3 regions of the Paenibacillus sp. VTT E-133280 genome follow, and region 1 is predicted to be linked to each of the others. Evidence: riboswitches for the same ligand, from Rfam matches in the RefSeq annotation. Region 1 holds a riboswitch; each other region holds the start of a gene.
What was found. A riboswitch is a leader RNA that binds a small molecule or an ion and turns the genes downstream of it on or off. The one in region 1 is predicted to bind cyclic di-AMP.

Region 1 (10,847 bases):
GCGGATAAAGATTATGCTAAGCAATATTATAAAAAACTTAACGAAGTGAATGCACAGGGTCTGATCGATAAAGAAGCTTTCGTACAGAACTATGACCAATACATGGCGAAATTGTCCAGTGGTACTGTTCTCGGAATGTTTGATCAACACTGGAACTTCAATGCCGCAGAAGATTCCCTTACCACGCAAGGGAAGATCGAAAGAACTTATGTAGGACTGCCGCTTGTATATGATACAGCGACAAAAGATTATTATCGTGATCTTGCCGTTCTTAACTTGAATAACGGTTTCGGGATCAGTGTGAATGCTAAAGATCCAGTGAAAATTATCAAGCTTCTGGATACGCTGATACAAGAAGATTGGCAGAAGGTCCTCTCTTGGGGAATTGAAGGAGAAGATTACATCGTTGAGAATGGCAGATTTATGAGAACGCAAGAGCAACGCGATCAAGCTGCTGATGCTACATGGCAGTTGGCTAATAAAGCCAAAAAATTCATGGACTTTGCACCTAAGATAGAAGGTAGCTATAGTGACGGCAATGCGACAGATGCTGCTGCACAGCCTGAAGAATATAAGGCGGGTCTGAAGCCGTTCGACAAAGAAGTTCTTGATGCTTACGGATTTAATAGTTATGTAGATTTCTTCAGTGAACCTCCTGCCAATCCTGTAGCTTACCCAGCCTGGTCTATTGATTTAGTAGAAGGCTCTGACGCTAAAGTGGCTAACACCAAGATCAATGATACGTCCACCAAGTATCTGCCAAAAGTAATTTTGGCTAAACCATCCGAATTTGATTCTGCTTGGAGCGAGTATGTATCAGAAATCGGCAAAGCTAATGTCAAAGCCTATGAAGATAAAATCAACGAGCAAATTAAATGGAGAATTGAAAAGTGGAGTAAATAAGCAGAAATTCTATGAATAAGATCAGCAGGTGGAAGGCTATTAAGCCTTCCGCCTACTGAAATATAGGATTGCGTGGGGAGATTACTATATATGGATGAGATCTTAGCAGGGAAAAAAGTTGACCGGCATCCTAAAAGAAAAAAGAAACAGCCTGTTACTTGGTCTTTGATCAAGAATCAGAAGCAATTGATTTGGATGTCTTTGCCTTTGACACTTTATATCGTTCTTTTTGCTTACGTCCCAGTCTGGGGATGGACTATGGCTTTTCAGGATTATAAACCGGCCCGCGCTTTTAGCGAACAAACATGGGTTGGATTTAAGCATTTCAAGTTTCTTTTTACAGACGATAACTTTTTGAGGGTACTACGCAATACGCTTGCGATGGGTATCATTAATCTGATTTTAGGTTTTACAACTGCGATAATACTTGCTTTGCTGCTGAATGAAATCAAAAATGTGATCTGGAAGAGAGCCGTGCAGACCATATCTTACTTGCCCCACTTTCTGTCTTGGATTATTGTAACAGGAATTGTAGCTACCTCCCTCTCGGTTAATGACGGGATTATCAACATCGTACTGATGAAATTACATCTTATTGATTCACCGATCCTTTGGTTGAGTGAAGGGAAGTATTTCTGGGGTATTGTGGGGGCTTCACACGTCTGGAAAGAGGTTGGATGGAGTACAATCATCTACTTGGCTGCTATTGCTTCTATTGATCCAGCTTTATATGAGGCTGCTGAGATTGATGGGGCTAACCGGTACAGAAAAATGTTCAATGTAACCTTGCCGGGAATTAAATCAACCATTGTAATCCTGTTGATAATGTCCGTAGGTCATGTACTGGAAGCCGGATTTGAAGTTCAGTACTTGTTAGGAAACGGGCTTGTTGTAGACTGGTCGGAGACGATTGATATATTTGTATTGAAATACGGGATTGCACAAGGGAATTATTCCTTAGCCACTGCGGGTGGTATTTTCAAAACAGTCGTAAGTATAACGTTGCTACTATTAGCAAACTGGACTTCGAAACGGCTTGGGGAAGAGAGGCTGTTATAATTATGGAAAAAACTCAATTGATTCCTCAAAAATCTCCAAAAAGTAATGTTGGAACTCGCATGAGAAATAGGGGGATCGAACCAGTATTGTTCGGCACCTTCAATACAGTATTTATGATTTGTCTAGTTATTGTTACCTTGTATCCGTTTCTGAATACGATAGCAGTCTCGTTAAACGCGGGGAACGATACCATCCGTGGTGGCATTTACCTGTGGCCTAGACAGTGGACTTTACAGAACTATAAAGCAGTGTTCGCTTCAGGTACCATTTATGATGCCTTTTGGATTTCTGTTGCACGGACAGTAATATCGACGATCCTGAATCTCTTTTTAACCACAATGCTTGCTTATACGTTAAGCCGGAAAGAATATGTTTTCCGTAAGCTGATCACCGTGGTATTTGTTCTTACTATGTATTTTAATGCGGGACTTATTCCGAACTATTTCCTGATTAAAGATCTTCATTTGCTCAATACGTTTTGGGTATACGTCGTACCTACTATGATAAGTGCGTTTAATATGATCGTTATCCGCACATATATTGGTACCTTGCCAGAAAGTCTCTTGGAATCGGCGAGAATTGATGGTGCTGGGGAATTTAAAATCTTCATGAGAGTCGTCTTCCCGTTATGTAAACCGGTACTGGCTACGATCGCCCTTTTTGTTGCAGTAGGTGCATGGAACGCATGGTTTGATGCTTTTATCTACACCTCTTCCCGCCAGAACTTGAGCACATTGCAGTATGAATTAATGAAGCTGATATCATCTAGTATGAATGCGAATAGTAACCCTAGTGTAGCCAACGGGGCAGGGATGAATGCGGAGTCGGCGCAGTTAGTTACTCCAATGTCCATACGGGCAGCTGTTACTATCGTTGCTTCGGTTCCAATTTTGATAGTCTATCCATTCTTGCAAAAGTATTTTGTAGTCGGATTGAACGTAGGTAGCGTGAAGGAATAAGTAGCTTACTATCACTATTGAGTAATGGGAATGGAAAGGTTGTTTGTTAAAATATGACCCCATCTTCAATCACATATTCAAATCCAATACTTCCGGGCTTCTATCCCGATCCAAGCATCACTCGGGCAGGGGATGACTACTATTTAGTTTGCAGCTCTTTCGAGTATTTTCCTGGCGTACCTATTTTTCATAGTCAGGATTTGATTCACTGGACACAAATAGGTCATGTGCTGGATCGTATAAGTCAGCTAGATACACGTAAAAGCAAGAGCTCTGGAGGAATATTTGCACCAACCATTCGTTATCATGATGGAACCTTCTATATGATAACGACCGAGGTACACGGGAAGGGGAACTTCTATGTTACGGCTACGGACCCGGCGGGTCCGTGGTCCGATCCAATTCTTATTCCTTATGGGGGCATTGACCCTTCCCTAATGTTTGATGAGGATGGAAAGGTATATGTAACCACCCAGCAGGGAGCAGATTATGACTCTCATGCCATCCAATATGAGATAGATATTGCTACGGGAGCAGCATTAACAGAACCTGTTGTCATCTGGACTGGGGATGGTGGACCTTGGACGGAAGGGCCACATTTGTACCGAATAAATGGAATGTATTATATCATGACGGCTTCAGGAGGAACGGCGAAGGAGCATCGGGAGATCGTTGGCCGCAGCTCCTCTCCATATGGACCGTTCGAACGATTACCACATCCAATATTAACGCATAGTCAAACCGAGAGTCCCATTCAATATTTAGGGCATGCCGATCTGATTGAAGATCAGAACGGGGATTGGTGGGCCGTGTTTCTTGGCGTAAGACTAATGGAATACAAGTATACCGTACTAGGAAGAGAAACTTTTCTTGCCCCTGTAACGTGGAATGAAGACGGATGGCCGATGATTGATAATAATGAAGATATTGTAGGATTGGAAATGAAGGTGCCGCGGGTTCCTGGTTCCTCTCCTAAACCTGCTTCAAGCGGAAGATATGACTTTGATGACGAAGTCTTACCCTTGTCATTAGCCTTTCTCCGTAATCCTGCTGAGGCAAGCTGGTCTTTAGAGGAACGTCCGGGATGGCTGTCTCTTCGGGGTCAACCTGAAGGTCTTAGTGATATCGGACAGGTGGCTTTTATAGGTAGAAGACAGCAGCATACTTCAGCAGAATGGAGCACACTACTGGAGTTTAACCCAAGTAGGGACGGTGACGAGGCTGGGCTTTGCGCCAGATTGGATGAGAATGCACATTATGAGATTGCTCTATCGCAAAGAAATGGACAAAGAGTAATCGTAGCTTGTTTAACCGTTGATGGAATAACACAGGTGGCGGCAGAGGTTCCAACGACAGCTGGACATCTTTATTTGAAAATTCGAGCGGAGCTAACCGAATATACCTTATTGTACGCTTTGGATGGGCAGGAGTGGATTGAGCTATCTAAGGCTCTAGCCTACCCATTATCTCCTCAAGCTGTAAAAGGAAACGGATTTACGGGTGTTCTTATCGGCTTATACGCGTCAGGTCATGGTCAAGTGGCTGAGCTACCTGCCTGCTTTGATTGGTTTGATTATCGGTCTTAATAAGTCGAACACGGAATATAATTGCGTTTGTTAGGAGGGAACTTGTTGAGACAAGCTAGTGATTTTACTGAGCCTGCATTAAAGACAGTGTTCGCTAAGGATTTCAAAATTGGCGCAGCCGTCAACCCATTGACGATCCAATCACAGGAGCATTTACTTGCCTATCATTTTAATAGTATCACCGCTGAAAATGAGATGAAGTTTGAAAGTCTGCATCCGCTTGAGGACATTTATAATTTTAAGACGGCAGACCAGCTGGTTGCCTTCGCCCGGAAATATGATATGGCGATGCGTGGACATACCTTGATCTGGCACAACCAGACTACAGATTGGCTGTTTGAGGATAAAAATGGTGGATCTGTAAGTAAAGAAACTTTGCTCTCACGAGTTAAATCACATATTCAGACCGTAGTAGGGCGTTATAAGGAAGATATTTATGCTTGGGATGTTGTCAATGAAGTTATAGCCGATGAAGGAGAAGAGCTTCTTCGCCATTCCAAGTGGCTCGACATTGTGGGCCCGGATTTTATCGCCAAAGCGTTTGAATTCGCCCATGAAGCTGATCCTAAGGCAATATTATTCTACAATGACTATAATGAATCCCATCCACTAAAACGTGACAAAATTTATGAACTGGTGAAGTCACTGCTGGAGCAGGATGTGCCGATCCATGGCGTCGGATTGCAGGCACACTGGAATTTATACGATCCTAGTCTAGATGATATCCGTGCAGCTATTGAGAAATATGCATCCTTAGGACTTCAGCTCCAACTGACAGAGCTGGATGTATCCATGTTCCGTTTCGATGACAAACGTAAGGATCTAAGGGCTGCACCAACTGATATGCTTGAACTGCAGGCAGAACGATATGAAGCGATGTTTGCCCTGCTGAAAGAATACCGTGACGTGATTAGCTCGGTCACGTTCTGGGGAGCAGCAGATGACTATACTTGGCTGGATGATTTCCCTGTTCGTGGACGGAAGAACTGGCCGTTCCTATTCGATGAAGGGCATAAGCCGAAGCCAGCTTTCCATCGAATGATCGCCTCTGAAATGAAATCATAGAGTGGGCAAGCTGCTCAAATAATGAACTGTGAACCCGTCCTTATATCGATTAAGGGCGGGTTATTTATACGTTGATAGATTAGTAGAATAGATCTCAAAGGGCGGATGAAAGTGAGTGTGACAATTAGAACGATTCTGGAAGATTTAATGGGAACTGTGGAACAAATAGATGGAACTGTAGATACTCTAAAGCCGGGGAATCCGGAAACGGTGATTACAGGGATGGTTACGGCATTTTGCGCTACGCAATATGTTGTGGAACGAGCGATTGCTATGAACGCCAATTTGTTGATCACGCATGAAGGGTTGTTTTACAGTCATCATGATCCGAGCGAGTGGTTAGAGAATGACCCTGTTTATCATTCAAAACTGAGTTTAATTGAGCGTTCTGAACTGGCTATTTTTCGTTATCATGATTATTGGCATCGGCATCAACCGGATGGGATCATGGTGGGCTTGCTACGAGAGCTTGAATGGTCAGCCTATGTGGTTGAGCAGCAACCCACTGCTACAATCCTATCGATTCCAGCTATGACGGTAAGTGAAGCGGCTCAGTATATAAAAAGAAAGCTAGGCATCCCCTACGTACGCGTTGCCGGCGATCTATCACAGACATGCAGACATGTGGGGATATTAGTAGGTTACCGAGGAGGTGGGACGATGGCTATTCCTCTTTTTAATCAGCACAATCTTGATTTAATCATTGCTGGCGAGGGCCCGGAATGGGAAACTCCAGAATATGTGAGGGATGCAGTCCATCAAGGCAGATCAAAAGCGCTGATTATGTTAGGTCATGCGGAAAGTGAAGCTCCAGGAATGAAATATTTAGCTGAAGTTCTGGCACAGAAATATCGAATAATTCCTACTTATTTTATTGCTGAACAACCGATCTATCAGCTAGTGTAGTCCATCGAAATGGAAATGAAGAATAAATTTGCATATTATGGAGAAAATGATGGGAAACCAGGTCACTGAGAAAGGAGTGTTTCAATGGAAATTCCTTTGGAGGCTGATGAAGTGTTAACTCGTATCAAAAAGCTTCAAACCGATGGAAGCTCGATCAGCAAAAAGCAAGTGAAGCAAAGCGACCCTGATCTAATGAGAAGTGCGCTGTTCTTTTTTCCGAGCTGGGAGCATGCATTGAAAAACGCCGATCTGTTGTAGCCATATGATTGTATAAAGAAGCCGAGTGGTTCAGGGATTGATCTCTGATGTCCGCTCGGCTTTTTCTAGATATATTGAGTAAACAAGAGCAAAAGAAAGAGAAAACGAAGTGTATGCTCAATATGAAATGAAAAGCATGGCTTTCAACATTATTTTGCCCACAGCTCAACTTTACAAGAAACCTTACACGGAGTATGATTCATCACATAACTGACAATTACATATGAAGTCCGCTTAATTTCCGTTAAGGAAAGCGGGGGAACCAACAACTGGGAACCAGTGTAACAATCGGTACTAGTTATGGGGTGAATCCTGTTCCGGGTGCATAACATGCAACCTTGCAGGTAGGGCAACTCTCACTGCCCGAATCCGACAGCTAACCTCGTAAGCGTATGGAGAGAGGATGAATGGCGTGTTTAGTGATGAATAGCCACAGAGAATCCCTCTGTGGTTTTTTGCTGCGTTTATAAGCAGATACAGTCGTAGAATTTATTATGAAAGAGGTGTTACCTTTGCCTATCGCTAAACTGAACGGAACTTCGCTCTATTACGAAATCAATGGAACTGGCACTCCGGTTGTGTTTATCCATGGACATGGATTAACACACAGTATGTTCAAACCACAACTGGAGTACTTTTCCGATAAATATAAAGTGATTTTGTGTGATTTACGGGGGAATGGCAAGTCAGGTGAACTCCTGGAGGCCCCTAATGAGATTATTGAAACGCAATGTCTGGATCTGATTATGCTGTTAAATGACCTGGGGGTTCGTGAAGCAGTTTTTGTTGGGATCGCCTATGGCGGTTTAGTCGTGCAACATATTGCCAAACAATATCCTGAGCGTGTAAAAGCAATCGTGGTCGCGGATAGCTTCTGTAGGAGCCACGGATCAACCCTTGTAGGGAAAATACAGCTTATGGCAGCGTATTGCAGCTTGCTAATGTATTACCTCCCAAGCGAGCTGGTGCTGCCTTCGATTCGGATGATGTACCGAGAGCGCTGGAGTCTCGCCTACAATGAGATTAGAAGAGGGCTGCTGGACAAACGTCCACGGGAGTTATATCGGCAAAGGCTGGCCACGAGCCATGTGGATTACACCAGATGCTTAAAAGCTTTTAACCGTCCCGCTTTATGTATTGTAGGGGACTTTAATGAATTTGGAGTGAATTGTATGAAGGAAATGGTGTCTCAATTGCCGCATGCGCAGTTGGCGATTATCCCGAATGCATTAGATCCGAGTAATCTGTGTCAGCCGGAGCAGTTTAATGCGATTCTTCAACGTTTTTTGGAGAAGCAGCAGGGCACTCAGCAGATTAGCTGATCCTATGAAATTGATAAAAGAAGGAGTGCTCCCGCAGCCATTGAAATTATGCGGGACACTCCTATTTCATTAGAGCTATAGGGCAGATTTCCCTAAAGAATTGGATTTCGAACCAAAGGCTGACTCAAGGGTAGTGAATGCTACGTGTGAGCCAGCTTTTTTAGTAGCTTCGTATTTTGTACAATGCTGTCTACTGATGTAAGATTAAAGATATTCGACATTAACTATTTAAAGGAGCTGAGTCATGATGTCTCAAGCCGAAACCATAAAATTGACCTCATTATCTTCAAAAGGGGGCTGCGGCTGCAAAATTGGTCCTGCTGATCTCATGCAGGTTATTCGCAGTCTGCCACCAACCGTTCCAAATCCGGATCTACTTGTAGGTCTGGATACCAGTGATGACGCTGGAGTATATCGATTAAGTGATGATCTAGCATTAGTGCAGACTGTTGATTTTTTCACGCCGATCGTGGACGACCCTTATTCCTTTGGGCAAATTGCAGCAGCCAATGCATTAAGTGATATTTATGCTATGGGCGGTAAGCCGCTTACGGTACTTAATATTGTGGCCTTCCCTATTTCTGTTCTGGACAAAAGCATTCTCGGTGACATTTTGCGCGGTGCAGCAGATAAAGTGCAGGAAGCAGGAGCAACACTTGTGGGCGGACATTCCATCGACGATAAAGAGCCTAAATTTGGATTGGCTGTTACGGGCCTTGTGCATCCGGACAAAGTAAGAACGAATGCAGGTGCGCAGGTAGGAGACAAGCTGATTTTGACCAAACCTATCGGTGTGGGCATCTTAACGACTTCTATTAAAAAGGATCAGCTATCCCCAGAAGAAACTACACGCCTTACGACAGTCATGTCTACACTAAATAAAAAAGCGGCTGAAGTCATGGAGCCCTATGATGTACATGCTTGTACAGATGTTACCGGATTTGGGCTGCTGGGACATGCCTCGGAAATGGCAAAAGGGAGCAATCACGGACTGATTATTCGTCAAGGGGATGTACCGATGCTGCCAAGAGTAAGAGAGCTCGCGGAGCAAGGCTTTGTTCCAGGTGGCACTAAGAATAACTTTGCCCATTTGGAGGGCAGTATTCTTTATCCGGAGGAGATGGACCAATTAAGCCGCTATATTCTGTGTGATGCTGTGACTTCTGGTGGATTGCTAATCTCTGTTGCTCCTGAACAAAGTGAGGATTTGCTAAAAGAGTTAGTAGATGCAGGTGTAGAAGCGGCATTGATAGGAGAGGTCACGAAAGAACATCCGGGTCAGATTGCAGTTATAGCTGCGCAATAACGATGGAGTTCAGCTTACAGGCGACCTAAGAAGTTAGCCACCAGAGGAGAGAGCGCATTGTTTCAGGATATTACACTGGAAGAACTAAGAGTGTTAAAGAATAAGAAGCAGATCACCGTTATCGACGTTCGATCTCCTTCTGAATATAAAGATGCGACATTGCCAGAGAGCTTGAACATTCCTTTTTTTGACGATGAGGAACGAGCTGAAGTAGGTACGCTGTATAAACAGACAAGTGTGCAGGCTGCGAAAGAACGCGGTTTGGAGATTGCTGCGGCGAAGCTACCTTCCTTTGTCAAAGAATTTGCTGAGATTCAAGGGGACAAGGCTGTATTCTGCTGGAGGGGAGGTATGCGCAGCCGTACAACTGCGACTGTACTTTCTTTAATGGATATTCACGCTTACCGATTGATTGGCGGCTATAAAGCTTACCGTAAATGGGTACTCGATGAACTGGAGTCCTTTGAATTCAAGACGAAGCCTTATGTAATTCATGGAAATACGGGGACAGGCAAAACAAACCTGCTGCACCGCCTGAAAGCGCAAGGCTACCCCGTTCTGGATTTGGAAGGAATGGCGGGTCACCGCGGTTCTATCTTTGGCGAGATCGGACTTCAGGCAAATAATCAGAAAACGTTCGATAGTCTTCTTTTGGAAGAATTAATTAAGCTTGAGGATGCTCCTTATGTACTGTTTGAAGCAGAGAGCAAGAAGATTGGGAAGGTCGTAATGCCTCCATTTATGACCGAGCAAAAAGAGACCGCAACGCAGATTTGGATTGAACTGCCTTTGCAAGCTAGAGTGCAGCAAATCCTTAAGGATTATCGTCCAGAAGAATATAAAGAACAGTGTATTTCAGCCTTTCGAAGTATCAAATCCCGAATTCATATCCCCATTGCGGCGGAAATCGAACGGTGCTTGCAAGCCGATTTGTTCGGGGAAGCTGTGGCGCTGCTGTTAGAATACTACTATGATCCTAAATATGATTACACGTCTACTCAGTATGAAGGCATTGAGAGAGTTACCTTTAAGGTGAACAATTTAGATGAAGCTGAGGTTGCGGTGCGTTCTTTTTTGAAAAATAATCAGGCTTAATAAGCTTTATGTATCGTGATGTATGAGGGGTTTAGAGGAGGCTCAGTACAAATGATCTATTTAGACTATAACGCTACAACACCTGTAGATAAGGAAGTAGCAGAGGTTATGATTCCTTATCTTTATGGTCATTTTGGCAATCCTTCAAGCAGTCATTCTTTGGGGCAAGAAGCTAAACTCGGAATCGAGCAAGCGAGAACACAGGTGGCTAATTTCCTGAATTGTGCGCCGGGAGAGGTGCTTTTCACCAGTGGGGGTAGTGAATCGAATAATACCGTCATCAAGGGAGTCGCCCAAACCTATCGACATAAAGGCAATCACATTATTGTGTCTGCTGTGGAGCATCCTGCGGTAATTAAACCGTGTCAGTATCTGGAGCAGTTGGGCT
Region 2 (8,705 bases), on a different contig from region 1:
GGCGACTGAAGATTTCTTAGTAAGCCTTGCGGAGAAAGAGAAGTTAGCTATCGATTACGAACTGCTTCGTAAAGATATTAAGGATCGTACGTATGCAGATGAGCTGAATAAGGGTATGCAGTTAGCTAGTGAAGCTGGGGTGACGACTACACCATCCCTTTACATCAATGGAGTAATGATTGCGGATCCTTTTAACGTTGAAGCGATTTCAACTGAAATTAACGACGCCGCAAAAGCTGTGGAGGCAAAGTGACAAAGTTCCTATCTTTTTGCAAGCGTAACTGCCTGTATCTGGCCTGGTTCGTCTCTTTAGTTGCTGTAGCTGGTAGCTTGTATTTGAGCGAAGTATTGAAATATGAACCTTGTAAGCTTTGCTGGTTCCAGCGAATTTTTATGTATCCTCAGTTATTCCTCTTGGGAATTGCGACGTTTCGAGGAGATAAAAGGATTATCCCATATGTACTTCCATTAAGCTTGATTGGTGGCAGTATCTCGATTTATCATTATGCGGAGCAGAAGATTCCTGCGTTAAGTAAAGTGCTTCCTTGTACAATTGGTGTTCCTTGTAATAAGGATTACTTGAACTATTTCGGATTCATTACGATTCCTTTTCTTGCTTTAATCGCGTTTGCTTTAATAAGTATTTTACTTTGGTACGGACGCAAGGAAGAAGAAGTGATGGAATTAGAAACAGAAGAAAGTTTAGGATTTTGATTTTTCAACTTTGAAGGAACGAAAAAATGTGAAAAGTGACTAAAAACACGACCCAGAGGGATAATTGAAGAGAATGAAAGAGAGCATCCAATTAGACGCTGTATTTGCGCTTTTTGGATGTTTTTTCATTCTTTTTTCATTTTTTTCAACGCTTTACTGCATACACTTTGTAGACTAATATTAGACCTTGTGAGAAGTTGAATATGCGCTGAATTTTCTTAGGAAAAACGGGGGAACCAAACTTGGCATTTATGCCAATGGGGTGAATCGGAAGGGTCGATTAGACTTAACCGTAGGGCTAAACCACAGCCCGAATCCGCCAGCTAACCTCGTAAGCAAGGTGGGATAATGACCATGCATAGCATGCGGATCATTTCCGTATGCTATTTTTTGTGTCTGCATTTATGAAATCCACCAATGAAAACAGCGCGCGGAAATTCCGTTTCAGCTCCCAAAGAAAGGAACTGTATCCACCATGGTAAGCAAGGTAAAACGACTATTGATCGGGCGTCCGATGAAGTCGAACGAACTCGATCATGAAAAGTTATCCAAGGTTAAAGCACTGGCTGTCCTGTCTTCTGATGCGCTCTCGTCTGTAGCCTACGGAACGGAACAAATTCTGATTGTACTGGTGGCTGCGGGGTTTACTGCCATCTGGTATTCCTTGCCAATTGCATTAGCCGTATTGGGCCTGCTGGCCATCCTGATTTTATCCTATCGGCAGACGATTTACGCTTATCCTCAGGGAGGCGGAGCTTACATCGTTGCCAAGAGTAATCTTGGTGTTCCGACAGGGCTCTTAGCAGGAGGGTCTTTGTTAGTGGATTACATCCTGACCGTAGCTGTTAGTGCCTCGGCAGGGACAGATGCGATCACATCAGCGTTTCCAATTCTTCATAATCACACGGTTCTTATTGCAGTATCCGTAATTATTCTTCTAACATTGATTAATCTTCGCGGAGTTACAGAATCGGCTTCATTTATCGCAATCCCAGTGTATTTGTTTGTGGTGTCGATTGTAGTCTTGATTATCTCCGGTGTTATTAAATATGCAGCAGGTGGCGTACATGCGAATGTCCCTGAAATAGGCAGCGCCGTCTCCAATGTTAGTTTGTTTCTACTATTAAAAGCCTTCAGTTCTGGCTGTTCGGCACTTACGGGTGTAGAGGCTGTATCTAATGCCATTCCAAACTTTAAAGCACCGGCTGAAAAGAATGCAGCCAAGACCTTAATGGTCATGGGGGTTATACTTGGATTTATGTTTACAGGTATCACATTACTGGCCTATTGGTACGGTATAGTGCCTGATGAAAAGGCAACGGTTGTTTCTCAGATCGCTGAATCGACCTTTGGTCGCGGAACTTTATACTTTTTCATTCAAGGGATTACAGCAGTCATTTTATTCTTAGCAGCTAATACAGCTTACTCAGCGTTCCCGCTGCTCGCCTTTATGTTTGCAAAAGATAAATATATGCCACATGCTTTTATGGTTCGTGGTGACCGTCTAGGTTTCTCAAATGGTATTATTTTTCTAGGTGTTCTGTCTGCTGTACTTGTAGCTGCATTTCACGGAAATACAGAAAGCTTGATTCCTCTTTATGCGGTAGGTGTCTTCATTCCGTTCACATTGTCCCAGCTTGGAATGATGGTTCATTGGTTTAAAACCAAACCAGCGGGATGGAAAAAAAGATTTGTTGTAAATACCATCGGTATGCTGACTACATTGACAATTACGCTTATTTTTATCATTACTAAGTTCTCAAGCGTATGGATGGCGTTCATTTTCTTACCTGCTGTAATGTTTGTGTTCCACCGCATTCACAAGCACTATTTGAACACTGCAGATCAGCTTCGTATATGTCCGGCTACGGATAAACCTTTAATTAAAGGAAGTACGGTTGTTGTCCCTGTTGCTGGTGTAACACGTGCTGTACTGCATTCCATCAGCTATGCCAAGTCTCTAACAGATAATGTTGTAGCCGTGTATGTTGGCTTTGATGAAGAGGACATTCAAAAGATGGAGCAACGGTGGGAGGAATGGAATCCGGGTGTACGCCTGATTGTACTTCGTTCCAGATATCGCAGTATTATTCGTCCGTTAGTGAAATTTATTGATACCGTGGAGTGGAAGACCGCAGCGACGGATCATATTACGATTCTGATTCCGCAGTTTATTACTAAGCATTGGTGGCAAGCTGTACTTCATAATCAGACCAGCTTTTTAATCCGTTCGTATCTAATGAATTCAAAAGATGTTGTAGTTGCGACTGTCCCCTATCATTTGAATAAATAATGGATTATTAAGGAGAGGCTATATCCGGAACGTTCGGAATATAGTCTCTTTTGTATTTTTCTTGAAGGAAAATGCTGCAAATCAACAAAATTTTAAATTTATAGGTTGACACAGAGAATGAGAATCAATATCATTTAAAAGTGAGACAGAGGTAAACAACACCTTTGAATATCAAAGCAGGTATATATTAGGAGGGTATTTAATGTTTTCGTTAAACAGAAAAAGATTTGGAAGCATGAAATTGACGATGATCGGACTAATAGTGATGACGCTATTCCTATCCGCTTGCGGTAATAATAATGCTGAAAGTTCATCCAATGCAGGAACGGAGCCTACAACAGCGCCTACTGCAGAAGCTACAGAAGCACCGGCAGCACCAAAAACGTTAACGGATGCGATGGGGCATGAAGTAACGATCCCTGCTAATCCTGGGCGTGTTCTGGGTTCTTATTTGGAAGATTCTTTGGTAACGCTGGGTGTGACTCCAGTAGCCCAATGGTCTGTGCCAAATGGCGTTCAGGATTATCTGGCTGCTGAATTGAAAGATGTCCCTACCATTAGCTACGATCTTCCATTGGAGGCAGTAACCAGCTTCGCTCCGGATCTGATTCTTATCCCATCGGAGTCTTCCGTACAGAATGGTATCTACGACCAATTGAATAAGATTGCACCGACTTATGTGATCGGGGATAAGCTAAATCAAGATTGGCGTAAATCGCTACTCAAGATTGGTGAAATTCTGAACAAAACCCCTGAAGCAGAGAAAGCCATTAAAGATTATGAAGACAAAGCGGCGGCTGCGAAAGAAAAGCTTAAAGGAGCTATTGGAGAAGAGTCCGTGGCGATTTTATGGCTGGTACAAAAAAACTTCTATATTGTAGACGAAACTCGCAGCAGTGGTGCTGTATTATATACAGACCTTGGTGTAAAGCTACCTAACTTAGTAACAGAAATTCCTGTGGGTACAAGAGCTACTTGGAATCCAATTTCGCTGGAGAAGCTTTCTGAGCTGACTGCAGATCATATTATCCTTGTAAATAGTGATAAGACTGAGGGTTCGGAGATTCTGGACAGTGCCATTTGGAAAGGCATCCCGGCTGTAAAAGCTGGTAATGTGCATGAAATGAGCTCAACAAGCAGTTGGCTATACAGTGGTGCGAACGCTGGTGGCAAAATCATTGACGATGTGTTAACAAGTCTTGTGAAATAAAAGTTGTAATTCACCATGAATGAGACTGCTCATTTGGGTGGGGAAGGGCGTGCAGATCAGTATCTTAGATACAAAGATCTGCACCATTTTTTTATAAACTACGCCCATATTACGGGAAAATGGCTCCTGCAATTGTACAACATTAATTTTTTTGCGATAATGAGAATGATTGTTGTTATCATATAGACTATTGTAACTATCGATTAAGGAGACGACTCATGGTTTCACCCTCAGATTTCGCACATCGCAATAAAAATGATACACAAAAAGCTCTACATACCCGTCCGGCAGCTGCAATAGGTATTCTGATTTTTGGACTTGCTGCTATTGCCTTTGGACTGGCACTTTCAGTCTCGGTGGGTGCGGCAAATATCAAGCTAGCTACGGTATGGGAAGCAATATTTCAATTCAATCCAGATATACAGCAACATCAGGTGATTAGAGAACTAAGACTTCCACGCGTGATCGCAGGTGCTTTGGTCGGTGCTTGCTTCGCAGTAGCCGGGGCAATCATGCAGGGGATGACAAGGAACCCACTTGCGGATTCAGGTCTGCTCGGCTTGAATGCGGGAGCGGGTGTAGCGCTTGCTATAGTATTTGCTTTTGCACCTTCGCTCTCCTTCACTACACTTATGTTGTTTTGTTTTATTGGTGCCGCAGTTGCTTCTTTTATCGTATTCGGAATTGGGTCGCTTTCCTTTAATGGCCTGACACCGTTGCGGTTGACACTTGCGGGCTCTGCTGTCAGCGCATTACTAGTTGCTGTTAGCCAGGGCATAGCGATTCTTTTTAACTTATCTCAGGATATTGCTTTTTGGTTAGCTGGTGGAATGGGAGGAGCTAGCTGGACTCAGATCAAAATCATTTTCCCTTGGGTGTTTATGGCATTAATTGCAGCGATGATGTTATCGCGTTCCGTCACATTGCTCAGTTTAGGTAAGGAAGTGGCCGTTGGTCTGGGGCAGCGGACTCGATTAGTCCAGTTGGCATGTATGATTGTTGTAGTCGTTCTTGCCGGAAGTGCAGTCTCGATGGTTGGCCCGATTGCTTTTATAGGACTAATTATTCCACATGTTACGCGTTATTTCGTGGGGGTAGATTATCGCTGGATTATTCCTTGCTCGGCAGTACTTGGGAGCTTATTGATTATCTTTGCGGATATCGCCGCTAGAATGATCAATGCACCTTATGAAACGCCGCTAGGCGCTTTAATTGCCATTATCGGGGTACCCTTCTTCATTTACTTGGCGAGTAAGCGGAAGGGGGAGCTGTAATGCACAGATTAACCCTTTCTCCAAATGAAAAAGAACGCCGCAAACGCGTGCTTACAGTATTATCGCTCCTAGCTATATTGATCGTCGTCATGTTTATTATCAGTATGAATACAGGGTTTATGCGCCTATCCCCATTGGAGGTATTACATACACTGCTGGGAGATGGAACACATCAGCAAAAGCTTATTTTATTTGATTTTAGATTACCTCGCATCGTAATTTCACTGTTGGTTGGAGCGGGCTTTGCAGTGTCAGGCTGTATCTTACAGAGTCTCGCACGAAATGCACTTGCTGAGCCGGCTACGCTGGGCATAAGTGCGGGTGCAGGTTTTGCGGTAATCATTTTCATCTCGTTTTTTCCGGCTACAACAGCAGCTCCGGTATTCGTCTTGCCGCTCTTAGCGCTTGGAGGGGCTAGCTTAACCGCCGCTTTAATCTATCTTCTCGCTTATCGGAAAGCAGATGGTCTATCTCCAACAAGGTTGATCCTTATCGGGATTGCGGTCGCTGCCGGAATTAATGCTTGCCAGCTTGTGTTGGCACTTCGGCTTGATCCAAATAATTATCAATTTGTAGCGACTTGGATCGCCGGTAAAATATGGGGTGGGGATTGGAGATTTGTCCTTGCTCTGTTACCTTGGATAGTGATTTTGTTACCGTTTGCCTTCTATAAAGCACGGATTCTTAATGTATTGAATCTAGGCGATCATACTTCACTAGGGCTTGGAATGAGAGTGGAGAAGGAGCGTATTCTTCTACTCATGACAGCAGTGGCGCTTGCCGGCTCCTGCGTTGCTGTAAGCGGAGGTATAGGCTTCGTTGGACTGATAGCACCACACTTGGCTCGCAGGCTCGTAGGGCCCCGTCATCAGGTATTATTGCCGGCTAGTGCGTTGACAGGGGCACTCCTTATGATTACTGCCGATACGATCGGCAGATGGGTATTACAACCTGCAGAAGTTCCCACGGGCATTGTGGTTGCAATTATTGGCGCACCTTACTTTTTATATTTACTCGCCAAATCAAAAGCGTGAGTATAGCTCCATACAACGTAGCGCGTGCTTACGAAGCGAAATTTATTATGTAGTTCATTCTAGGAGCATAGCTCCATAAAACTTATAAGGAGTTGTTATCATGTCAGAACGTTTGAATACAGAAGAATTAAGTATTGGGTATGCAGAGGCTACAATTGTTAAAGGATTGAACTTGACTATCCCTACGGGAAAAATCACTGCACTAGTGGGCGCTAACGGCTCCGGTAAATCTACAATCCTCAAAACGATGGCTCGGATCATGAAGCCTAAGAGCGGCAGTGTAATGCTGGACGGCAAATCAATCCATAACTTTTCAACGAAAGAGGTAGCTCGTCAACTTGCGATTTTACCGCAAAACCCAACAGCTCCAGACGGTCTAACGGTTTCTGAGCTTGTCAGCTACGGTCGTTTCCCCCATCAAAAAGGTTTCGGTACAATGACCGCAGAGGATCGCAACATTATTTCGAACGCAATCTCCGTTACGGGGATGGAACCATTCCATGATCGTCCGATTGACCGTCTATCGGGTGGACAACGTCAACGCGCTTGGATCGCTATGGCATTGGCACAAGAGACGGATATTTTGTTCTTAGACGAACCAACAACATTTCTAGATATGGCTCACCAGCTTGAAGTCCTACAGCTTCTGCAAAAGCTGAATGAGGAAGAAGGGCGTACCATTATCATGGTCGTACATGATTTGAATCATGCTACTCGTTATGCGCAGCATATGGTAGCTATCAAGTCGGGGACTGTGATTAGTGAAGGATCACCTACTGAGGTTATGACCCCAAATGTATTGCGCGAAGTGTTTGGCATTGAAGCAGATATTGTTCCAGATCCACGTACGGGAGTGCCACTGTGCCTTCCTTACGAGCTTGCTGCCTATAAAGCGGTGTAATCATATTCGAGAATCATACAACGAACAGGCTCCCGTCATTGACAAGGGAGCCTGTTCGTTGTTACAGTTGGGGTTGCCTACAAATCCATGATACCACTACTAAAAATAGATTAAGGACCATCATTTATACATGGTTAAAGGAGCATGAAACATGAATATTGACAAAATTCAAAATGACCTAGAGCAGTTAATGACTGCAGGAATTGTGAAGAGTCATGAGAACTTAAAAGATCACGTGTATACCAAAATGGGCGGTAAAGCAGATATTTTGGCAGCACCAGCTACTTATGAGGAAATTCAAAAGATTGTTACATATGCGGAACAGAATGGGATCACCCTTACGGTACTTGGGAACGGTTCGAATGTGATTATCCGCGATGGCGGTGTACGTGGAATCGTTCTGCAAACGGCAGGACTAACGGATGTGGGGATTCGAGACAATCTCTTATATGCGGAGTGCGGCGCTAAGATTATTGATGTTTCCAGATATGCGTTGGATATGGAGCTTACGGGTCTTGAGTTCGCCTGTGGCATTCCAGGAACGGTTGGTGGAGCGTTATACATGAACGCAGGCGCTTACGGCGGAGAAATTAAAGATGTACTGCATAGTGCGCTAGCTATAACTAAGAGCGGGCAATTGGTGACTCTGCAAGGGGATGAGCTGCAATGGGGTTATAGAAAAAGCGTGTTCGCAAGCGGTGAATACATCGTACTTGAGGCCAATTTTGCTATGACTTCAGGTGATGCATTAGTTATCAAGTCGAAAATGGATGAACTTACTTACCTGCGTGAATCCAAGCAACCGCTTGAGTATCCTTCCTGTGGTAGTGTCTTTAAACGTCCTCCAGGTCGGTTTGCAGGTCAGTTAATTCAAGAGAGTGGCTTGCAGGGAACAAGAATCGGTGGTGCTGAGGTATCCAAGAAGCATGCAGGGTTTATTGTAAATGCAGATCATGCAACCGCCAGCGATTACATTGGGCTAATTCACCATGTAAGGGCGACTGTGAAGGATAAATTCGGTGTGGAGCTGGAAACTGAAGTGGAGATCATTGGAGAAGAGTAACTTATTGATCGTATAAATCGAAAGAGCCCCAGATTTACTGTGGGCTCTTTTGCTGTTATTACATCTTGCTTAATTTATTGAGAGGGTATATTTAGCTCGATCTGTCGTAATTTCCGCCTTACGATCCCCTATGTCCTCAATCCGAAGCCCGTCAATAGCTAAGTCATAGGTGGAGTGTGGTAGCGATACTAGCTCACCATCGGCGTTTAAAGTGCT
Region 3 (10,847 bases), on a different contig from region 1:
CATGCGTCGCTGCGGCGCTAGGACTTGTGATGGCGTTCTCTATTGGTGGAGGAAGTGCCTTTGCAGATTCTAAGATGGACAGTGTTATTTCAAAGACAATTGGAGTTGCCTATAAAACCGGAGGCACTAGCACTGCCGGGTTTGACTGTTCTGGATTTACTACGTATGTATTCAAGAAGGTGGGTCTTTCTTTGCCCCGTACTTCAAAAGCTCAATATAATGTTGGAACTCCTGTAGCCAAAAGCAAGTTGCGTTCAGGTGACCTAGTTTTCTTTAACACATTGGGCAACGGCGTATCCCATGTCGGCATTTATGTTGGAAACGGAAAATTCGCACAATCATCATCTTCATATGGCGTAACCATCACTTCACTTAGCCAGTCCTACTGGGCCAATCGCTACGTTGGTGCTAAAAGAGTAATGAGTACTTCCTCATATCAAGCTGTAGCCTACGATTAATACTTCGCCACAACTAAACCACACAATTACATTATATAGGACCTGGGTTTGATTATTGACTTAATCGAATCCAGGTTTTCTTTTGCCTCATTATATTCTTTACACCTCTAGAACAGACTTTAAACACTTTTATTTGATAAAAATTTCAATAAATATAAAAATTAGTTTAATATTATCGCTTACATATGCATTTTGTCTTTAAAAAAACGAATTTTTCTGCATGATTATGTTAAAAACGATTGCCAAGCGGCACTCTGTTTGTTACAATAACTGCAGTAAGATTTTAGTAACATTTTTGTAATCATTAAGTTGTTATTTACAAAGGTTTTGTCATGTATTGATTACAAGCTATTCCTAATCAACAGTATCAGCCGAGTTTCCTGACTATTAGGAAAACGGGGGAACCAACTTTGGGTGAATTGACCTCCATTTTTAGAGGGGTCATAGGGGACCTTCAACCGAACCCTTAAGCTAACCTCGTAGGCATCCGGAAGGGGTATAAACTTTTGAAGAAGAAGCTAGCAGCAGCAGTACTTAGCTTTTCCATTATTTTCACCATTGGAGCAGGAAGCGCTTTCGCGGATTCCAAAATGGATAAAGTGATCGACAAGACCATCGGAACTAAGTACGTATCCGGCGGCATCTCCACAAATGGATTTGATTGCTCCGGATTTACAATGTATGTATTTGATAAAATTGGTATTAACCTACCACACCAATCAGGTTCCCAGTTTCAAATGGGTACTGCTATCTCCCAAGATGATTTAAGATCTGGAGATCTTGTATTCTTCAATACAAGTGGCAAGGGTGTCTCCCATGTCGGTATTTATGTCGGTGAAGGCAAGTTTGCACACGCATCTTCCTCACGCGGTGTAACGATTAGCTCCCTGAGTGATAGCTACTACGTGAAACGCTACATCGGTGCTAAACGCATTATGAGCACGGATGCTTATCATTCTGTTGCTTCTGAGACAGAAGATAATGATGATGTTCAATAAGTAAATCGTACATAGGCTCTTTTCCAAGATGTTGATTCTTGGGGAAGAGCTTGTTTTTTGTCTTATTTAGTATTTACCCCTCTCAGAATTTGTAAAACAATAATCTCATAAATTTCTGAGTCGACCAAGCCTATTTTTGTATATAATTAGTATACTTTCTTATATTTTAAAGTAACCCCCGTGAAAGGAGGTCCTTAACCTTATGATAAATTCCTCTGTTACTTTTCATGTAGCGCCTATGGAGACCAGTCACGCGGAAGAGATTTGCAACTGGGATTACACTGCCCCTTATAATATTTACGGCTGGATGCCATGGGAGCAAATGCAGGCTCTTGGAATCGAGTTCGGTGACCCTCAGCTACGTAATGAGCAATATGTCTCCATATTAAATGGGCAAGGGATTTTGTGTGGATTCGCGCAGTTGTTTCCAATGGAAGGTGTTGTTCGCTTGGGGATTGGCATGCGCCCTGATCTATGCGGCCAAGGTCTAGGCAAAACATTCATGGATGCAATCGTGCAAGCAGCCTTAATTCGTTATCCTGAGCGTGAGATTGATCTAGAGGTATTGACCTGGAACCAGCGGGCGATCCGAACTTACCAAAAGTGTGGATTTACGATTACCGATACGTATGAGCGCCTAACCCCCACAGGAAACAAACCTTTTTATTGCATGGTCTATGACAAATAATATTAAATTCCATATTTTTCAATGATTTGATGGCATTGTCGTTCATTTTTTTGTCACAAACCCTATGATAACGCTTCACCTTGAGCTATAATGTAGGGAGCAGCTTACATAGAAGGGACGAACTGGGATGCAGAAATGGATCATGAGCGGTTTGTTTTTTGCCGCCTGTGCCTTTGCGGTAGTACTTATGTTTACACTTCCAGGTAAAGAAGAGGTAGCTGAACAGAATAAGCCGACGATGCCGGAAGTCCAATTGGATGCGGCAAAGGCGGAAGCAACCGTGAAAGCCAGCTGTATTACCTGTCACGGCGATCAGCTTCAAGGTGGAGTTGGACCCAGTCTTCAAAATGAAGGCGGTCAACATGATGCTGAAGCAATCTACAGTATTGTAACTAAAGGACGCGGTCAAATGCCTTCCTTTAAAGAAAAGCTAGCCCCTGAGGAGATTGCAAACGTCGCCCTCTGGCTCGCAGAGAAAAAGTAACTACCAAAGCAACTAAAAACGCCCGTGCCTGAAGATAGTTCACTATCTGCGCACGGGCGTTTATTTATGAGTTTGGGTGACACTAACGATTTTTCTCAAAGGCTTCATTAAATTCATGTGCCTCTCGAATATCTAGAGCTGTAATACCGTCTTCCTCATTTGATTTCAGCCGTAAAGTCACTGTCTTATAATCAATTGTAATATGTGGATGGTGATCAAAGGCTTCTGAAATGGTGGCTACTTCATCAACGAAAGCAATACCCTTCATATATTGACTGAACATATATTTTCGCACCATGGTATTCTCTTCCAGCTTCCAACCTTCCAGCTTGCTGATCTGCTCACGCAGTTCTTCTTCCGTAAATAACAATTCATTTCCTCCCTTACTAAAAATTGCAGTAAAATCCGCAGGTCCCATTACTCGTCTTATTCGTTAAACAAAACATCCCTTAGCTTCTGAGGTCCAAGGGATGTGCCAGGATAAAGGCAATATTTTCGATTAAATGTATTCAAGAATCCCAGCGATTATAACTCGGCTACACCAATTTTAACACGGGCTACTAACTACGGGCAAATTACGCCCCGTCGCCCCCTCTTCTTAAATCAAAACAACAGAGGCTAAATCCTCTTCTCCGACTAAAATATTAATGCGGTGCGTGTCCTTATCATAAATGATAACGCCGCTCCCCACCTCAATCATAGGTTCATTACCCAGCGCGAAGAAAAGATCCTCAGCCAGTGCCTCCCATACCTCCATCTTGGATTCCTGCGGCAATTCTTGCCACTCTTCCGGATCCATTTCAAAAAATAAGTACCCATCGGAAATTCTGCCGACAGCCTCAGTCAAATCCGTTAGGATTTCACCGTAATCTCTACCATGCTTTACACCCACATGTATCACTCCGTTTTCTCCACAGATGAATAATTACTTACCTTATCCATTATAGCCGAAAAAATGACTTCACAAAAAACGGAATGATGTCGATAAATAAGAATATACGTTATTCGGTTTCGCACAGAGTGCCTTGCCGCTGTTTCAAGGATGATATACGCGGCTTTGTCGGAACACATCTTATAATCTCATGGACGAGGTGCATAATGGAAATTTCAACAATACTTGGTTTAATTTTTGGTCTAGTTGCAGTTATTTGGGGTATGATCCTCAAGCACGCTCCTCTTCACGCTTTAGCCACACCTGCTGCTTACGTTATTATCTTAGTGGGTACGGCAGCTTCCATCTTTATGGCCTTTCCGTTCTCAGAGGTCAAGAAGATTCCAAGTCTGTTTAAAATGATTTTTGTCAAAAAGAAATTAATCAGTAAACCCGAATTAATTACTATGTTCATGGAGTGGGCTTCTATTACACGGCGTGAAGGTCTGCTGGCTCTTGAGTCGAAAGTCGATGAAATAGAAGATAACTTCCTCAGAAATGGCATGCGGATGATTATTGATGGAAATGATCAGGATTTTGTCCGCGATGTTCTTATGGAGGACATCCACGCCACAGAGGATAGACATAAAGCAGGCGCACTCATTTTCTCACAAGCAGGTATGTATGCTCCTACACTTGGCGTACTCGGGGCCGTTATCGGACTTATCGCCGCTCTGGCTGATATGAGTGATATGAACAAATTGGCTGCAGCAATCGGGGCTGCCTTCATCGCAACACTACTCGGTATCTTTACAGGTTACGTATTATGGCATCCTATTGCCAATAAGCTAAAACGACTTTCCAAACGCGAAATTGAAGTTCGAATGATGATGGTCGAAGGTCTTTTGTCCATACAATCCGGTGTATCCACTATTGCCATCAATCAGAAGCTTGCTGTCTTCCTAACACCTTCGGAACGAGCTAAGTTAAATGCTGAGAAGGAGAGTGGATCGGGTGAGCAAAAAGACTAGACGACACGAAGAGCATGAAGAACACGCCGATGAATCGTGGCTACTGCCTTATTCTGATCTTATGACCCTTCTGGTAGCCTTGTTCATCGTAATGTATTCTATGAGTGCAACGGATGCCAAAAAATTCGAAGAGATGAGTCAAGCCTTCAGTTCCGCTCTTAATGGCGGTACAGGTATTCTTGAAGAGCGGGCGGCAATGCCATCTAAGACTCAAGAGGATTTAGGAAAAAATGATCAAATGGATAAATCAGTAGCCAAGAAAACCGAACAAACAGAAATGGCTAAGCTGCGGCAAAAGGAACAAGAGGATTTAGAGAAGCTTAAAAAGCAGTTTGATCAATATATCAGCAAGAACGGTCTAACCGATCTTCTCAGTACTAAGCTCAATCAGTCTCAGCTTATGATTACGATAAGCGATAACGCGTTGTTCGCTTCCGGACAGGCTGTAGTTAAAGATGATTCTCGGCAATTAGCAAAGTCCATCTCAACTATGCTGCAGCAATTCCCGGATTATGATGTTGTCGTGCAAGGGCATACTGATAATATCCCTATCTCTAATAGCGACTATTCTTCCAACTGGGACCTGAGCGCCGATCGCGCCCTTCAGTTCATGAAGATCTTGCTAACAAATACGAACCTGAATCCACGGAAATTCAGTGCGATTGGATACGGAGAATACCACCCGATTTCTGAAAATACTACAGCTGTTGGAAGAAGTAAGAACCGCCGGGTTGAAGTATCCATTATTCGTAAATATCAAGAAACCAAAGAGTTCTCAGGTATAGCTCCTACTGATGAATAATGGTTTCCTTAACACAAAGCATAAAGAGCTGCCCCAAGGTCTTAGACCGATGGAGCAGCTCTTTTTTGACAAAATCTTATTCAAATCTAGGATCTTTTAAGCTATAGAAGTTGGTAGTTCAATGTAGCCCCAAGTTCTTGCTTCTCTTCAGCAGACAACTCACGCCATTCTCCTGTTTGTAATGCCCCTAGACGAATATTCATAATCCGAATGCGTTGCAGCTTTCTAACCTCGTAGCCAAAAGCGCTACACATACGGCGGATCTGCCGATTCTTACCCTCCGTCAAAATAATACGGAATACACGCTCTGTAATACGAGTAACCTCACAAGGTAGCGTCTTTTCACCCAATATCTTTACGCCACTGGACATACCGGTAATAAATGATGGCGTGATCGGTCTGTCTACAGTAACAACATACTCTTTTTCATGCCGACCTTCAGCCCGTAAAATCTTATTAACGATATCCCCATCGTTGGTAAGCAGAATTAAGCCTTCTGAATCCTTATCGAGCCTCCCAATCGGGAAGATTCGCTCATGATGACCTACAAAATCAACAATATTACCCTTAATATGCTGTTCTGTAGTTGAAGTGATGCCCACTGGCTTGTTTAACGCAATGTAAACCGTCTGGCTTGATGTTTCAAGTGCAACACCATCTATTCTTACATCATCGCCTGGAACAGCCTGACTGCCAAGCACAGCAGGTTGTCCGTTGATCGTAACTCTACCACCTTCCACCAGCTTATCTGCTTCACGGCGTGAACAGTATCCTGTCTCACTGATGAATTTATTAATTCTCACGTTGTCCTTCACTCCGTTCATCCTTAATATTAAGCCAAGAGGTATCCGTACCAGCTGCAGGCAGCTTGATCATAACAGTTGTCCCTTGACCCACTTCACTTTGTATTTCCAAATGACCCTTATGAGCCTGAATAATACGTTGACTAATCATTAGCCCTAAGCCTGTTCCCGATTCCTTATTGGTGAAGAAGGGCTCACCCAGTTTAGGCAGCATATCCTTAGGAATTCCTTCGCCTTGATCTGAAATAAGAATGAAAACAGAATCCAGGGTATTTCTTAACTCCATTGAAATCACACCACCATCAGGCATGGCTTCAATAGCATTTTTGACGATGTTAATAAACACCTGCTTGAGCTGGTTCACTTCACAATGTACGGTAGATGGGTATTCTGAGAACGTAGTACTAAACTGAATCCCAAACAAATGAGCTTGACTGTCTAAAAGAGAAACCACGTCCCCAAGGATATCCCGTACATCTTTTTCCTGAAAATGAACAGCTTGAGGCTTGGCCAAAATCAAAAATTCACTTACGATCAGATTAATCCGCTCGAGCTCAGACAACATCAGTTCAATATGGAGGGGGACCAAAATCTGCTTTTCTTGTTGAAGCTGCAGAAATCCTTTTAGCGTTGTAAGTGGATTTCTGATCTCGTGTGCAACTCCAGCGGCTAATTGGCCTACTGTAGTCAGTTTCTCAGAGCGTCTAAGCAGTTCTTCCATACGGTTACGTTCCGTCATATCACGTGAGACGTGAATAAAGGAATGTGGATACCCGTCTTCATCACGAATCACTGAGGTACTAACACTAACTTCAACAATTGTTCCATCCCGTTTAAGTCTTACGGTTTCAATTGGTGGTAGAGCCGCACCACTCTTTAACGCATCAAGCCGCTCTTCCTCCTGCTTAAGCGCTGTCGCAGGCACAAGGTAAGGCTTATTCCCTAGCACCTCTTTGGCACTCCATCCATACAGTTCTTCGAAGGCTCTGTTCGTACTAGTAATTCGGCCGTCCATATCGATTGTATGTATCGCATCAGAGGTCCCATTAATGACGGATTCCAAATGTTCCTTAACTGCTCGGTTCTCTTCCAGTGTCTGTTTGAGCCGATTGGTGCGCTGCATGAGATGAGCTGTCATAGCGTTGATTCGTAGTGCCAATTGCCCTAACTCATCCCGGCTAGTTACCTTGAGTGGAGGCTCGAATTTCCCTTTGGCCACATCGTTCACTTTGGCAAGTATCGCCTGAATCGGACGAGTAACAAATCCAGACAGTATGTAACTGCATAACAAGAATAATGTAAGTAATAACAGAGATGTTGTCAGATTATTAATTAATTGTTCATGAACCACTGATGAAATTACGGAGTAATCCAATACGACTCCAATCACATAAGCCTTCAGTCCAGGAGATTCGATAGGGATATAGCTTTTGAGCACTCTTTCCCCATGTACCTTCATCTCAAGTGTAACCGGCTTCTGCTTCTCTTGAGCTAATAGAATCGCCGCTCTATCCCGCTCCAGATTACCATAAGTATAAGTACCATACTTAATGGGGCGGTTACCAAGATTCTTATTCAATGCGTCACTTCCGTCAGCCTTCATACTCGCCGAACCAAATGTCACTGGGTTAAATCCTGTGAGTTCTAAGATCCCTGGATTAGCTTCTTTGGTCAGCGCTGCAATTTGATCAGGATTGGTAATTTTGACATAGTCGCTGGCTGCATTATTGAGGATAACAGGGTTTATGATGTAGTTACTTGCTTCATCATGATAATATCCCCACTTCTCAATGAAATCGAGATTGTAGGTTGAATAATCAAATGGGCCTGACCAAAAATGGTCCAAGGCCTGCCCCTGACCCACGGATACCTCCTGATTATCGAACAACTCCAAAAAGGCCAGGTGCCAGTACCCCCAGTCCTTTGTGGACACCCCAATATCACCAGGCACCGAAGACCTTGCTATTACAATATCGTTATCAGTCTTTACCAGAATTGAAATATTAGACACGCCCACCTTGGAAGTTAGGACCTTAAGTTCTTCATTCGTGATATTCTTATAATCGGGATCCAGCTCCTCGGAGGCAAAGATAGCCGCCATCCTTAAATTATGCGCAATTTGATATTCTACATAGTTAGAGCTATAGTTACTTTGTTCTACAGAAACGGCCATTTGCATAGCGGTTAGTTGCATATTATTAATGCTTTCATTCCGTAGATTGTTTTGGGCGGCATAAAGGTTAAATGTCAGGTTCAGTGCTAAAATTAGCAACACCGCCCCAAAAATAATAGCAGATAGTTTTGTCTTTATGGACAAACTGTTTGTTCACCTCTTATCCACTGGTAAATCCTTGCGGGGCCTACAATAAACATCATACCTTTTGCCCTCACATTTGAAAAGACATTTCAATGAAGCGTTACAATTCAAGAAATATTGAAATTTAAAAGGTCTTTCTCTACAATATACAAATATAAATGCCTTCGGCGTCCTAATAAGAATGGGAAACGTCTAAGAAACCATCCACAACTTATGCACATATAAACATTTTATTATAAAACGATGTGTACAAAAATGTGCATAAGTAGGCGGTTATCCACAGAGTTATGCACATTTTGTTAAGAACGAATATTTGTTCGTTGTACAATGGATATAAAGGAAGGGAAGATGATCTTGAATATTAAAGCAGGTGAATCGCTAGATGATATGCGAGCGGTTCATGAACATTGGATGAGGCAGGCGATAGCAGAAGCCCGCAAAGCTGAAGCATTAGGGGAGGTTCCCATTGGGGCAGTGATCGTACGGCATGGTGAAATTATCGGACGCGGATACAATTTAAGAGAAACTACAATGGATTCTACAGCTCATGCAGAAATGGTTGCCATTCGTGAGGCCAGCAATGTCATGAACTCGTGGCGTCTATTGGATTGCCAGCTGTATGTTACTTTAGAGCCTTGTCCGATGTGTGCAGGAGCGATTGTACAATCAAGAGTACCACTCACTGTGTATGGCACGCCTGATCCTAAGGCTGGATGTGCTGGGACCCTCATGAATCTGTTAGAAGAACCGCGTTTTAACCATCGCACCGAAGTGATTCAGGGGATTTTACAAGAAGATTGTGCAGACCTACTAACCTCATTCTTTCGCCGTTTACGTCAAAAACCATCGAAGGAAGACAAAGGAGAGACCTGAAATGACCCTTACTTTATATCATACCTCACATGGCATCTATATTTCTCCACTAGAGCTAAAGGATACAGAGGACTTACTGGAGCTGCGTTTGAATAATCGGGTAACACATGAACCATTTGAACCACAACGCGATGAGCAATTCTACACTTTGGAGAGTCAACAACGGATCATTAATCAGCGTCTGGAGGATGCTCTGGAGGACAGAGCCTATATGTTCGGTGTCTATCTGCTTGATGGACAATTAATAGGTCAAATCACGCTGTCTAATGTCTCAAGAGGTGTAGCACAGTATGCTGATTTAGGCTATCTAATGGATCATCGGATGCAGGCAAAAGGTTACATGACCGCTGCAGTCGGATTAGTTCTAGGCTACGCTTTTCGAGCCTTAGGTCTTCATAGGGTTCAGGCAGCCGTCTTATTGCATAATGAGGCTTCTCGGAGGGTGCTGGAGAAGAGCGGATTTAAACCTGAAGGTATCGCCCGCCAGTATCTCAAAATAAACGGCCATTGGCAGGATCATCAAACCTACGCAATATTAGCCGAAGATATGCTGCCGGATGAACACAAATAACTTTCTACTGACCCGTTCAAGATTAATAATCTTATTGTTCTAATAAAAAAAGACCCGCATGGGCGTAAATCATACGCTGGCATGCGGGTCTTTCTCTCGTAACTTCTTAATTAATAAGTCCCCAAGCTACCGAATTGTTCCTCTAGTTGATCCATTGTAATTACATCATCACCTTGAGGAATGCCAATCTTAAACACTGGCTTCTCGTTAATCTTGTCATATTGACCTGTTCCGTTTATAGAGAAGGCTACGTTCGTACCATCTTCCGGATCATTTACTTTAATGTCCATCAATAAATCCTGATAAACAGCAAATCCGTCTTTATTGATCGCCGTATTGTAATGGAACTGATTGATCGTAAGATACTTATCAAGATCAGCCAAGCTCTTATCGAATTCAGTTCTAGTCTCACTCGATGTGATCTCTTCTTTAGCCTTAGCCAGATCCGCATCATTAATTTGCAGCATATCCTTGTACTCTTCCTTGCTCACAATATCAATGATTTTAGGCAGGGCATTATTCACGAAGATAGTGATTGCTTCTTTAACATTATCGTTCGTCACTTGGAACTGAACGACCTGTTTAGCTTCTACACCCTCTGGTAAATTTGCATCCTTTGGACTAAGCTCATTAAAATATTTTCCTTCATCATATTCCGCTAATACAGTGTCCATTACTTCATTAGAGAACTTTTGCATTTTCTGTGTATCAAGAGAGCTGGGATTAAACTCAGCACCCTCTTGCTCTGCCAACGCCTTTAGATCCACTTCTACAAATTTATTGACGATGGTCTCCGGAATCGGAAAGAACGGAATCGATGGAATCTTAACATACAGCTTCTCAGTGGTCATCACCATAGGGACATTGAAGCTCATGCTCATATCTCCCTTAAGATTCAGAACCATAGTTAGCTCTGTCTGCATTGGATCAGCCTGGTAAACACCGTCAATA

Region 2: linked by a shared signal. The riboswitch ahead of CA600_RS04520 (APC family permease) and the one ahead of CA600_RS17780 (alpha/beta fold hydrolase) in region 1 are both predicted to bind cyclic di-AMP.
Region 3: linked by a shared signal. The riboswitch ahead of CA600_RS23395 (C40 family peptidase) and the one ahead of CA600_RS17780 (alpha/beta fold hydrolase) in region 1 are both predicted to bind cyclic di-AMP.

What each region holds. Positions count from the first base shown of each region.
Region 1 covers NZ_NFUX01000041.1:1,505-12,351, reverse strand. Annotated here, with positions in the region: gene CA600_RS17810 (sugar ABC transporter substrate-binding protein) at 1-903, shown strand, start outside; gene CA600_RS17805 (ABC transporter permease) at 994-1,962, shown strand; gene CA600_RS17800 (carbohydrate ABC transporter permease) at 2,022-2,921, shown strand; gene CA600_RS17795 (glycoside hydrolase family 43 protein) at 2,975-4,507, shown strand; gene CA600_RS17790 (endo-1,4-beta-xylanase) at 4,553-5,572, shown strand; gene CA600_RS17785 (Nif3-like dinuclear metal center hexameric protein) at 5,684-6,478, shown strand; gene CA600_RS31290 (hypothetical protein) at 6,563-6,736, shown strand; cyclic di-AMP (ydaO/yuaA leader) riboswitch at 6,958-7,143, shown strand; gene CA600_RS17780 (alpha/beta fold hydrolase) at 7,249-8,058, shown strand; gene selD (selenide, water dikinase SelD) at 8,306-9,364, shown strand; gene mnmH (tRNA 2-selenouridine(34) synthase MnmH) at 9,422-10,459, shown strand; gene CA600_RS17765 (cysteine desulfurase family protein) at 10,511-10,847, shown strand, end outside.
Region 2 covers NZ_NFUX01000006.1:82,245-90,949, reverse strand. Annotated here, with positions in the region: gene CA600_RS04530 (DsbA family protein) at 1-253, shown strand, start outside; gene CA600_RS04525 (disulfide oxidoreductase) at 250-714, shown strand; cyclic di-AMP (ydaO/yuaA leader) riboswitch at 911-1,066, shown strand; gene CA600_RS04520 (APC family permease) at 1,190-3,007, shown strand; gene CA600_RS04515 (ABC transporter substrate-binding protein) at 3,210-4,217, shown strand; gene CA600_RS04510 (FecCD family ABC transporter permease) at 4,436-5,491, shown strand; gene CA600_RS04505 (FecCD family ABC transporter permease) at 5,491-6,525, shown strand; gene CA600_RS04500 (ABC transporter ATP-binding protein) at 6,626-7,426, shown strand; gene murB (UDP-N-acetylmuramate dehydrogenase) at 7,578-8,489, shown strand; gene CA600_RS04490 (hypothetical protein) at 8,559-8,705, opposite strand, start outside.
Region 3 covers NZ_NFUX01000063.1:25,378-36,224, forward strand. Annotated here, with positions in the region: gene CA600_RS23390 (C40 family peptidase) at 30-458, shown strand; cyclic di-AMP (ydaO/yuaA leader) riboswitch at 818-959, shown strand; gene CA600_RS23395 (C40 family peptidase) at 965-1,456, shown strand; gene CA600_RS23400 (GNAT family N-acetyltransferase) at 1,659-2,144, shown strand; gene CA600_RS23405 (c-type cytochrome) at 2,272-2,628, shown strand; gene CA600_RS23410 (4a-hydroxytetrahydrobiopterin dehydratase) at 2,711-2,998, opposite strand; gene CA600_RS23415 (hypothetical protein) at 3,227-3,520, opposite strand; gene motA (flagellar motor stator protein MotA) at 3,727-4,530, shown strand; gene motB (flagellar motor protein MotB) at 4,514-5,332, shown strand; gene rluF (23S rRNA pseudouridine(2604) synthase RluF) at 5,434-6,135, opposite strand; gene CA600_RS23435 (sensor histidine kinase) at 6,125-8,452, opposite strand; gene tadA (tRNA adenosine(34) deaminase TadA) at 8,840-9,325, shown strand; gene CA600_RS23445 (GNAT family N-acetyltransferase) at 9,327-9,896, shown strand; gene CA600_RS23450 (hypothetical protein) at 10,007-10,847, opposite strand, start outside.